DNA from 3 places in the Heliomicrobium gestii genome. Region 3 is predicted to be linked to each of the others. Evidence: riboswitches for the same ligand, from Rfam matches in the RefSeq annotation. Region 3 holds a riboswitch; each other region holds the start of a gene.
The links. Region 3 has a riboswitch for lysine ahead of lysA (diaminopimelate decarboxylase). Riboswitches for the same ligand answer to the same signal wherever they lie in the genome.
Positions count from the first base shown of each region.

Region 1: linked by a shared signal. The riboswitch ahead of dapB (4-hydroxy-tetrahydrodipicolinate reductase) and the one ahead of lysA (diaminopimelate decarboxylase) in region 3 are both predicted to bind lysine.
Region 2: linked by a shared signal. The riboswitch ahead of GTO89_RS09770 (amino acid permease) and the one ahead of lysA (diaminopimelate decarboxylase) in region 3 are both predicted to bind lysine.

Region 1 covers NZ_WXEX01000019.1:19,590-23,265, forward strand. Annotated here, with positions in the region: gene dpsA (dipicolinate synthase subunit DpsA) at 1-805, opposite strand, end outside; gene dapB (4-hydroxy-tetrahydrodipicolinate reductase) at 932-1,735, opposite strand; lysine riboswitch at 1,840-2,023, opposite strand; gene GTO89_RS16070 (YlmC/YmxH family sporulation protein) at 2,096-2,371, opposite strand; gene GTO89_RS16075 (M16 family metallopeptidase) at 2,467-3,676, opposite strand, start outside.
Region 2 covers NZ_WXEX01000007.1:102,563-106,238, forward strand. Annotated here, with positions in the region: gene GTO89_RS09765 (RNA degradosome polyphosphate kinase) at 1-1,555, opposite strand, end outside; lysine riboswitch at 1,889-2,062, shown strand; gene GTO89_RS09770 (amino acid permease) at 2,256-3,676, shown strand, end outside.
Region 3 covers NZ_WXEX01000001.1:266,621-270,296, forward strand. Annotated here, with positions in the region: gene GTO89_RS01260 (hybrid sensor histidine kinase/response regulator) at 1-42, shown strand, start outside; gene GTO89_RS01265 (MBL fold metallo-hydrolase) at 175-1,023, shown strand; lysine riboswitch at 1,196-1,419, shown strand; gene lysA (diaminopimelate decarboxylase) at 1,578-2,891, shown strand; gene GTO89_RS01275 (response regulator transcription factor) at 3,216-3,676, shown strand, end outside.

The sequences.
Region 1 (3,676 bases), on a different contig from region 3:
CCGGCAGGCCGGGGGCGAGCAGCGCCCGGATTCCCAAGCGGCGAGCCGCTTCGAAATCGGTCCCTCCCGGCGCGCTGGCCAGGTCAATGATCAAGGCTTCACGGCTTGTGGCGGCCAGTTCCCCTTCGCCCAGCACTGGGGCCGGAACGGTGTTGAAGATGATGTCCGTCTCCGCCAGGACAGCGGCCAAAGCGGAAAAAGGTTCGGCGATGGCCCCCATTTCCCAAGCTCTGGCCCGGTGCCCGCCATCGCGGGTGACGACGGTCACACGGGAACCCATGGCCTGCAAGAGCCGGGTCAAGGTGAGGCCCAACCGGCCAAAGCCGAGCACCAGGCTGCGGCTGCCGTGAATCGTGATCGGCAGTTCCTCCATGGCGATCTGCAGAGCGCCCTCGGCCGAGGGCACCGAGTTCAGGATCGCCAATTCGTCCAGTTCAGCCACCTCGACCAGGGGAAGTTGATTGGACTGGGCCAACAGCCGCAGATTCGGACGGGCAACGCCGACAAAGATAGGACTGCCGGGCCTCAGCAAGGCCAAATGGTCCCTCTCTAAGCGCAAGGGCTGATGATGGAGCGGCGCATAGACGCGACCCTCAAGGTCAACCCCTGGCATGGGCAGGAGGAGCGCCGCTTTTCCCGCCAGCGCTTTCGGGATATCTGCCATGCCTCGCACCCGTCCCGTTTCCTCTACAGGCAAACCGATCACATCAACCGTCGCGCCCCGCTCAGCCAAGCGGCGTACGAGGATCTGATCCCGCGCGTCCCCTCCCATCACCACCAATGGGATTCCTTGAAGGGTCGTCATGGGTGTTCAAAACCTCCTCCACCAGAAACAGTGAAACTCTTTGTTAATATATGAGAGTCCGGCGCAGAGGTGTGCAGGATGTCGTTGTCAAAGAGCATTGCGGCGATAGCGGAATGGACTCTTCAATTAAAAGATGAGCTTGTCGAGCCCGTAGATCAGACCCTTGCAGGCGCCGATCCGGTGAATGGCCTCCAACACGCCGGGCATAAAGGATTCACGGCTGATGGAGTCGTGACGGATCGACAGGGTCTGGCCCAGGGCGCCGAAGATGACCTCCTGGTGGGCGACCAGTCCCGGCAGGCGGACGCTGTGTATCCGCATCCCATCAAAGTCGCCGCCACGGGAACCGGCGATTTTTTCTTCTTCCTGCAGGTGCCCCTGCCGGATCGCCTGCCGCTCCTCCCGGATCAACTCCGCTGTCTTGATCGCCGTCCCAGAGGGCGCATCCAGCTTTTGATCATGGTGGTACTCTATGATCTCCACGTTCGGGAAGAAGCGGGCGGCGTCGCGGGCGAAGCGCATCATCAACAACGCGCCGATGGCAAAGTTTGGCGCGATCAGGCAGCCTGTTTCGTTGGCGGCGGCCCAATCGGCGATCTCTTCCATATCTTTTGTCGAAAGGCCTGTCGTTCCGACGACAGGCGCGACACGCGCCGCCAGCGCCGTGCGCACGTTTTCCAGAACCGACGCCGGATTGGTAAAGTCCACCATTACCTGAGGCCGCGTCTCGGCAATCGCTGCGGTCAGATCGCCCTGCAACAGGACTCCGCAAGCCGGCAGACCAGCCAGGACAGCCGCGTCTTCCCCCATGCCGTTGTGATCGACGGCAGCCACCAGTGCCAACGATTCGTCTCCCAGGACCGCTTTGACTACCTCTCGGCCCATTCTCCCCCTGGCGCCGCTGACCAGGACTCGGATCCTCTCTGACATGACCCATCCCCCACTAAAAAGAATACAAAAAGGGAACACCGCATGGAGTTCAGGCGGTGCCCCCAAAAAGTAACATTCGGAAGCTGGTTTCCACCGTCCCCGTACGATTGGATAGCGCTCCATCCGGTCGAATCACCAGATGGCAGTTCCGAACATCTTATGCCCGGCCCCAGCCTGGGCGCAATACGGTTGCTCCAGACTTCGGCGGTTGCCCCTTTCCCTCCGGTATCATCGTCCACCGTCGGACTCCTCCAGGTACTCTTGACAGACCGCGCCTCTACCTCTCCACTGGGAGGTATATTCAGTTCATTAGGAAGATGGTATCATGGGACATCCCTGGCCGTCAACCACTGTGACAATTTAAAAGGGAAAACGGCGAGACGCTGTTCGCCGGTATGTATCGTCCAGTTCAACGATAACCACCTCGGCGCCCACCTTGACGATGGCGTCCCATGGGATGATCAGCGGTTCTCGGTCAGACCAAAAGCCGCCAAAGTTGCCTCGTGGCGGCAGAATGATGGCGTCGATCTCGCCGCTCGACTCATCGATGACCAGATCGGAATCGCCGACAGCGCCGAGGCGCTCCCCTGTTATCAGATTGACGATCTCCTTGCCCACCAGTTCGCTGAGACGCATCGGCGCCCCCCCTCCTTGTCCCCCTATCCCACTATACGCAGCAGGACCGGAAGATAGAAGCGAGTCGAGGCCTTTTCAACGACCGGTTTGCGCCTTTACCATCCTGTTTTTTTCAGCAGATCGGCCAGTTCCACTTTCAGCGGCTTGGCGCCGACGACCGCGAGGGCGCATAACTCCGGCGTCCAGAGTTCGCGGGCCACCTTGGTCACATCATCGAGCGTCACCGCGTAAACCCGCTCGATCACCTCTTCCGGCGGGACGAAGCGGTTGTAGCAGACTTCTGATTTACCTAAACGCGTCATCCGCGAGTTGACGCTCTCCAACCCCAGATAAAGGCTGCCCTTGATCTGTTCCTGCGTTCGCTTCAACTCATCGGGGCGAATCCCCTCTTCTCGGATACGGGCCATTTCGCGCAGGGAAAGCTCGAGGACCTCTTCGGCGAAGTCCGGACTCGTTCCGGCATAGAGGCCAAACATCCCCGCGTCGGAGAAGGCGGAATGGAAGGAGTAGACCGAATAGGCGAGGCCGCGGTTCTCGCGGATCTCTTGGAACAGGCGGGATGAGGCGCCCCCGCCGATGACATTGTTCAGGACATGCATGGCATAGATGTCGGGGTGTTCCTGGGAGAGGCCTTGGGCGCCCAGGCAGATCTGGACTTGTTCCACGTCCTTATGCTCAAAGACGCTCTTGTAGCTCATCTCCGGCTGGGGGCGACGGTAGATTTGCTTCGTCTTCGCCATGGAAGCAAAATAGCCCTTTACCTTCTCAAGCGTCTTTTCAGGGTCAATAGAACCGGCAATGGCGATGATGGTCCGATCGGCAGTGTACTCGGACTGGAAATGGCTGAGCATGCGCTCTCTTCCCATCCCCTGGATCGAATCGACGGTGCCCAGGATCGACCGTCCCAAGGCGCTGACCGGCCACATGGCCTCAGACAGCAGGTCATGAACGAGTTCGTCGGGAGAGTCCTCATACATCTTGATTTCTTCTAAAATCACCCTGCGTTCCCGTTCGATGTCATCGCTTTCAAAACGGGAGTGAAAAAACATATCGGCCAGCACATCGAGGGCAAGGTCGAAATGCTCGTCAAGCACCTTGGCGTGGTAGCAGGTGTATTCTTTCGAGGTAAAGGCGTTCAGTTGGCCGCCGACGGCTTCCAGCACTTCCGCCAGGTCCTTGGCCGTGCGCTTTTCTGTCCCTTTAAACAGCATGTGTTCAATAAAGTGGGAAACACCCGTCAAGGCGGGATCTTCATCTCTCGATCCGGTAGCCACCCAGATACCCATCGCCACAGAACGCACATGG
Region 2 (3,676 bases), on a different contig from region 3:
CGGCGTAACCTGTCACCTCGTTAAAAAAGTCGGTGGCGTCAGCGCCAAAACTTTCGGCGCAGGTCAGCAGACCAAAATCAGTATAGAAGCGCGCTGTCGCGTCGTTGTAATTGCCGGTGCCCAGGTGAACATAGCGCCGGATCGTCCCTTCCTCCTGGCGCACCACGAGGATGATCTTGGCGTGCGTCTTCAAGCCCACCAGCCCGTAGATGACATGGCACCCGGCCTTCTCCAGCGTTTTGGCCCAGGCGATGTTCTTCTCCTCATCAAAGCGCGCTTTCAGTTCCACCAGCACCGTCACCTGTTTGCCCTTGCGGGCCGCCTCTGCCAGAGCCTTGACGATGGACGAGTCGCCGCTTACCCGGTACAAAGTCTGCTTGATCGCCAGCACCCGCGGATCCCGCGCGGCCTGGGCGACCAATTCGACGACGGGATCGAACGACTCATAGGGGTGGTGCAAGAGGATATCCTTTTTGGCGATAGCGGCAAAGATGTTTTTCTCGCCGACCAGGTCTTCCGGCTCCTGGGGCGTCATCTTCTCATGGCGCAAATTGTCGTAACCGGGCAGGTCGACGATGCGCAAGAACACGGTCAGATCCAATGGGCCGGGGACGGTATAGATGTCCTCATCGTCCAATTCCAGATCAGCCTTCAGGTACTCCCGGATGGCCGGGCTGACGCCAGCCTCCACCTCCAGGCGCACCTCGGCGCCCCACTTGCGTTTCTGCAGCTCTTTCTCGATGGCCTCCAGGAGATCCTCGGCCCCCTCCTCATCGACGGTGAGGTCGGCGTTGCGGGTGATCCGGAAGGTGGATGAATGAAGGATATGGTTGCCCCGAAAGAGCACTTCCAACTGGCTCTTGATCAGGTCTTCAAGCAAGACGAAGGCTTCGCCGTCTGCGCAAGGAACCTCAATGAAGCGTGGCAGCACAGAAGGCACCTGGACAACGGCAAAGAGCTGCCGCTTGGTCGCCAGGTTGTTTTCCGGTTCCAAATAGACGGCAATGTTGAGACTTTTGTTCGCCAGCAACGGAAAGGGCCGGCTCTGGTCGACAGCCAGCGGCGTCAAGACAGGATAGATGACATGCTCAAAGTGGTTCTCCACAAAGATCCGCTGATTGCGATTCAGCTCCTGACACCGCAAAAAATGAATCCCTTTTTCTTTTAATTCCGGCAGGAGGTTGTTCATCAGGTGGGCGTACTGATCCTCGACCATGCGGTGGGTCCGCTCGGCGATCAACTTCAACTGCGCTGACGGCGTCAACCCGGAGGGATCCCTTTTCTGCAGTCCCGCTTCCTTCTGATCCTGCACGCCGGCAACGCGCACCATGAAGAACTCATCCAGGTTAGAACTGACGATCGCCAAGAACTTCAAGCGCTCCAGCAACGGGTTGGTCCTGTCTAGGGCCTCTTCCAGCACCCGTTGGTTGAACTCAAGCCAACTCAATTCCCGGTTGATGTAGTATTCAGAGCGGTTGAAGGTCTTCCGCTCCGGCGCGCTGTCAAGGCTTGCCCCGTTCGCATTCGGTTCGGCGCCCATGCTTTTTTGGCACATCCTTTTCTCTCTCCACATCATGTAATCAAAGTCCGGGTCTTTTCATGGCAGCTAGTCATATTTCTATAATACCTGAAAAAACACCGGGATCGCTATATTTTTTGAACCGAATAAGGCGCGCGACTTGATTTCCGCATTCTCAACGGCATGGTACGGAGTCTTGTCGTGAACGTATCGATTATAGCGAAAACGCCCCTGTCCATGGTAAAATCGACACTTTTTTTGTGTAAAATTAACATTCTTAACATGTTGTATAATTATTCGATCAAGCTGCATGTATATTCTCATTGACACTATCGATGCTTTGTATTAAATTTTTTACATAACAATAGAAGATACGATAGAGGCGCGGATGACGAAAAGTACAGTCCAGGAGTTCCCCGGGCGATGACCGGACTGGAAAGGCGTTTCCGCCGAAGCGACCGTCTTTACGGGAAAAGCGGCCGCTGGGCATGTCTTGAAGAGGGACATGACTGTCACCCGGTGAGGTGGAGCGCTATCGCCAGACTGTAGTCGGAGAACTGCGGAAATGGTTGTGATGGTGTTCACAACCATTTTTTTGTTGTCAAACATCCCCCAAATCGCCATGGCCAGGGATACCACAACAGCAACGGCACACCGAAGCGACCACCGACACAAGCGAAGCGTCCCCCCTACATCAGTACAATCGTATCCCACATCAAACATTGGAGGTACGCAAATGACAACGCCCACCGTAAATCCAGAGCAGTTGATCCCGGAAAAACAGGGACTCCGCCGTGACATGAAATCTCGCCACCTGATGATGATCTCAGTCGGCGGCACCATCGGCACCGGCCTTTTCCTCGGCTCCGGCCAGACGATCCACCAGGCCGGCCCCTTCGGCGCTATCCTGGCCTACGCCGCCGGCGGCTTGATCATGTTCCTCGTCCTGCTCTGTCTGGCCGAACTGGCCGTCGCCATGCCGGTCGCCGGCTCCTTCCAAAGCTACGCCTCCCGCTTCATCTCCCCTGCCGCCGGGTACACGACCGGCTGGCTCTACTGGGTCAACTGGGCGCTCTGCATCGCCGCTGACTTCACCGCCGCCGGCATGATCATGCACAACTGGTTTCCCCAGGTCGATGTCTATATCTGGTGCGCCGTCTTTGCTGTCTCTCTGGCGCTCTTAAATCTGATCTCCGTCAAGGCCTACGGCGAAGCGGAATTCTGGTTCGCCAGCGTCAAAGTGGTCGCCATCATCGGCTTCATTATCGCCGGCGCCGGTCTGATCTTCGGTTTTACAGGAAATGAAGGGGCCATCGGTCTTTCCAACTTCCAGACCGGCGGTGAAGGTCTTTTTCCCAACGGCTTTTACGCAGTCTTCCTGACGATGATCGGCGTCGTCTACTCCTTTCAGGGCGCTGAACTGGTCGGCATCGCCGCCGGCGAATGCGAAGAGCCGGGCAAGCATGTCCCCCGGGTGATCCGCGGGATCAGCCTGCGCATCGTCATCTTCTACGTTCTCGCCGTCACCGTTCTGGCCGGCACGATCCCTTGGGCCGAGGCCGGGGTGCAGGAGAGCCCCTTCGCCACCGTCTTCGGCCGGATCGGCATCCCCTTTGCCCAGCATGTGATGAGCTTTGTCGTCCTCACGTCGGCCCTCTCTGCCGGCAACTCGGCGCTCTACGCCTGCTCGCGACTGCTCTGGTCGATGGCCAAAGAGAAACAGGCGCCCTCCTGGCTCGGCCGCCTCAACAGCCGCGGCGTTCCCTTCTACGGCGTGATCTTCACCCTGGCGCTGGCTTGCCTGTCCTTGCTCACAGAACACTACGCCGCCGATACGGTCTACCTCTGGCTCATGTCCAGCACAGGTCTTACAGGCTGCTTGATCTGGATCATCATCGCCTGGTGCCAGATCAGCTTCCGTCGCGAATACACCCGTCTCGGCGGTTCTGCCGACCAGTTGGCCTTCCGCACGCCCCTCTACCCGCTGGTGCCGATCGTGGCGGCGATCCTGAACATCGGCGTCATCGTCAGCCTCTACTTCGACCCGTCCCAACAGATCGTCCTCTACGCCGGCATTCCGGTTCTGCTGCTCATCTACGGGAGCTACTATCTCTTCATTGGAAAAAAGCGCGAAGGATTTGCGACCGCAGGCCAGGC
Region 3 (3,676 bases):
CAAGCGGTGCTCGTCAAATGGCTTGCGGGCGAGCAGGCGTGACGCGCACTTTTTGTCGATTTTTTCATGGCGAGACAAAACAGCAGCAGGAAACGCCGCAGAACACAGCCAATTGAACACAATAAGATGGGGCGGCCCATCGTGGCGCAGACTTTGTTCCAGGAGGGAAGGCTTTTGTCCCAACGACGCTTCGATGTGACCTTTTGGGGGGTGAGGGGTTCCTTGCCCATCCCGGGGCCGCAGACCACCCAATTCGGCGGCAACACCCCCTGTGTTCAGGTGCGGATCGGAGATCGCGACTTCATCATCGATGCGGGATCCGGCCTCTATCACCTGGGACAGGCGCTTCGCAGACAGAGTGATGGCCCGGTGCAGGGGATCTTCCTCATCTCTCATCTGCACTGGGATCACATCCAGGGCTTTCCCTTCTTCGGACCGGCCTTTGCCGGACAAAACCGCTTCACCCTGTATGGGCAGGCGAAGCTGGGACGAACTTTTGAGGAACTGTTCCGGGGGCAGATGCAGCCCCCCTATTTTCCAGTCCTTCTCGACACCATGGGCGCGCAGTTTGACTTTTGTGATCTACGGGGTGGCGAAGTCCTGGAGCTTGACGACGGCGTCACTGTGCGGACCGTCTTGACCAACCATCCCGATGAATGCCTGGCTTTCCGGATCGAACAGGGGGGACGCTCCTGCTGCTACCTGAGCGACACGGAACATGATGGATGGAACGATCCACTGTTGCAGGCATTCATCGCCGGCGCCGATCTCGTCATCTATGACGCCTGCTACACTGACGGGGAGTATGACGGCAGTGAAGCCAGCCCTCCCCGCAAGGGCTGGGGGCATTCGACCTGGCAGGAAGGCGTCAAACTGGTCCGAGCGGCCGGGGCGAAGCAACTGATCCTTTTCCATCATGCCATGGAACGAACCGATGCCGATCTGGCGCGGATCGAGTCGTTGGCGAAGGCCGTCTATCCCGATTGCCTGGCGGCCCGGGAAGGAATGACGATCCACCTGTAAACCCGACGGTACGATCCGGTGACTGCTTTGACGGACACAGCGACCTTCTCACTGGAAACGGTGACGCCGGGAACAGGGACGGAGGAAGATTCTAACGCCTTGACAGCCTTTTTTTCGCATGCTAAGATGGGTTCAAGTTCACCACAAGTTCATAGATGCCTCATCTCCATTGAGGTGAGGTAGAGGCGCGGTTGATCAAGAGTAACTCCGGGAAGGTCCAATGGCATGGACAGGGCAACGGAGGGAAAGGGATGACCGCCGAAGTCCAGGTTTGCCACACCTGGGCTGGGTCTGCAGTGAAGAACTGCAGGACTGTCACCGGGGAACATTCCCACTTCAGACTCCGGCCGCTTGTGCCGGATGATGAAGGTTCCACGGTGGAGCGCTATCTTACGGGTTGTATGGGAAAGGGAGAGAGGCATTCGCAGGCGTATGCGCAAACCGCCGCCGGGGAATGACCCTGGCGGTTTTTGTTTTGCCTGGGGTTCTGCCAAATTTTCCCACAGACCATATAAATGAAACAAAGCACATTGTGATGAGGGGAGTCGGCTGCATTGAAACTACACGGAACTGCCGCCATCAACGAGCGGGGAAATTTGGCCATTGGGGGCTGTGACGCCACAGACCTGATCAAACAGTTTGGCAGTCCTTTGTATGTTATGGATGAAGCCCACCTGCGGGAAAACTGTCGGAAGTACTACGAGGCTTTCAGCGCCTCCGGCGCCGGGGAGGTGCTCTTCGCCTCCAAAGCCTTTATGAACATGGCCATGTGCCGCCTGGTGGAACAGGAAGGACTGGGCCTTGACGTCGTCTCCGGCGGCGAACTGTACACGGCCCGCCGCGCCGGATTTCCTATGGAAAAGGTCTATTTCCACGGCAACAACAAGACGCCGGCCGAACTGCGGCAGGCGATCGAGTACGGTGTCGGCCACATCGTCGTTGACAACCTCTATGAAGCCGATCTGCTGAACGCCATTGCCGGCGAACTGGACGCCCGAGTGCGGGTGCTGTTGCGCATCACCCCCGGCATTGACTGCCACACCCATGAGTTCATCCGCACCGGTCAGATCGACTCCAAATTCGGTTTCACCCTGCCCACCGGCCAAGCCCTTGCCGGCGTCAAAGCCGTCTTGGCCCTCGGCAACCTGATCTATGACGGCATCCATTGCCACATTGGCTCCCAGATCTTCGAATTGGAATCCTTCAGCTATGCCGCTGAGGTGATGATGACCTTCGTCGACGAGATTCGCCGTGAGACAGGGGCGGAAACGGCGATCCTGAACCTGGGCGGCGGTTTCGGCATCCGCTACACCGACGCCGACACCCCGGCCGATGTGGCCGACTATGCCCGCATCGTTCTCTCCGCCGTCGCGCTGGAAGCGGAAAAACGGGGCCTGCCCACACCGAAGGTCCTCGTCGAACCGGGCCGTTCCATTGTGGCTACGGCCGGCACAACCCTCTATACGATCGGCTCTGTCAAGGAGATCATCGGTGTCCGCAAGTATGTCGCCGTTGACGGCGGCATGACCGATAACCCCCGTCCGGCCCTCTACGGCTCCCGCTACGAGGCCATGCTGGCCAACAAGGCCACCCAGGAGAACGAAGAGGTTGTCTCCATTACCGGCAAGTGCTGCGAATCCGGCGACATGCTGCTCTGGGATGTGTCCTTGCCGAAGGTGGAGAGCGGCGATGTGCTGGCCGTCTCCTGCACCGGCGCATACAACTACACCATGTCCATGAACTACAACCGCATCGGCCGTCCCGCTGTCGTCTTTGCCCGTGAGGGCAAAGGGGCTGTCGTCGTCGAGCGCGAGAGCCTCGACGACCTGATCCGCAACGACCGGATCCCCCCTTATCTCCAGCGGTAAAGAGTTTTGACGGGTGCCAACGAAAGGTGGTGAAGCACATGTCGGAAAAATTCTACGAGATGATGATCGAATCGATGAATCAATCCTCCGAGGCCCAAGCGGAACGCCAGGGAACCGACGATGCCGCTGACACCACGGCCGAAAAAAACAACCGATAATCACGGAAGCATCACGATAACGGTGGCGATCATGCCGCCGTTTTTCTTTTTATCCCCCGGCGACGGTTTTACCCGAATCTTATAAAAATCTTAAAGACTCTTTTGTAGAATACTGACTGTGGCCGAATCGGCGATGAACCGTTCCGCTGCAAGGGGAGTGATATCGATGACGATCACCATCCTCGTCGTAGATGACGAGCCCAAAATCCTGGACATGGTCAGCGCCTTTCTCGAGGCCGAAGGGTACCGGGTGTTGCAGGCCACGGACGGTTCGCAGGCATTGCATATGGTGAGTGAACAATCGCCCCAACTGGTGCTGCTGGACTGGATGCTCCCGGGAAAAAGCGGCCTTGCCATCTGCCGGGAAATCCGCGCCCAATCGAAAATCCCGATCATCATGTTGACGGCCCGTGTCGACGAAGGGGATAAGGTGCTCGGGCTGGAGACAGGCGCTGACGACTATGTCACAAAGCCCTTCAGCCTCCGGGAGTTGGTGGCGCGCATCCGTTCGGTGTTGCGCCGATATGACATGGGAACCGACGGAACCCCTGCGGGGGAAGGGAATATCGTCCGCCGGGGAGACCTCGTCATTGACAACGATAAATTCGAAGCCTATCTGCGCGACAG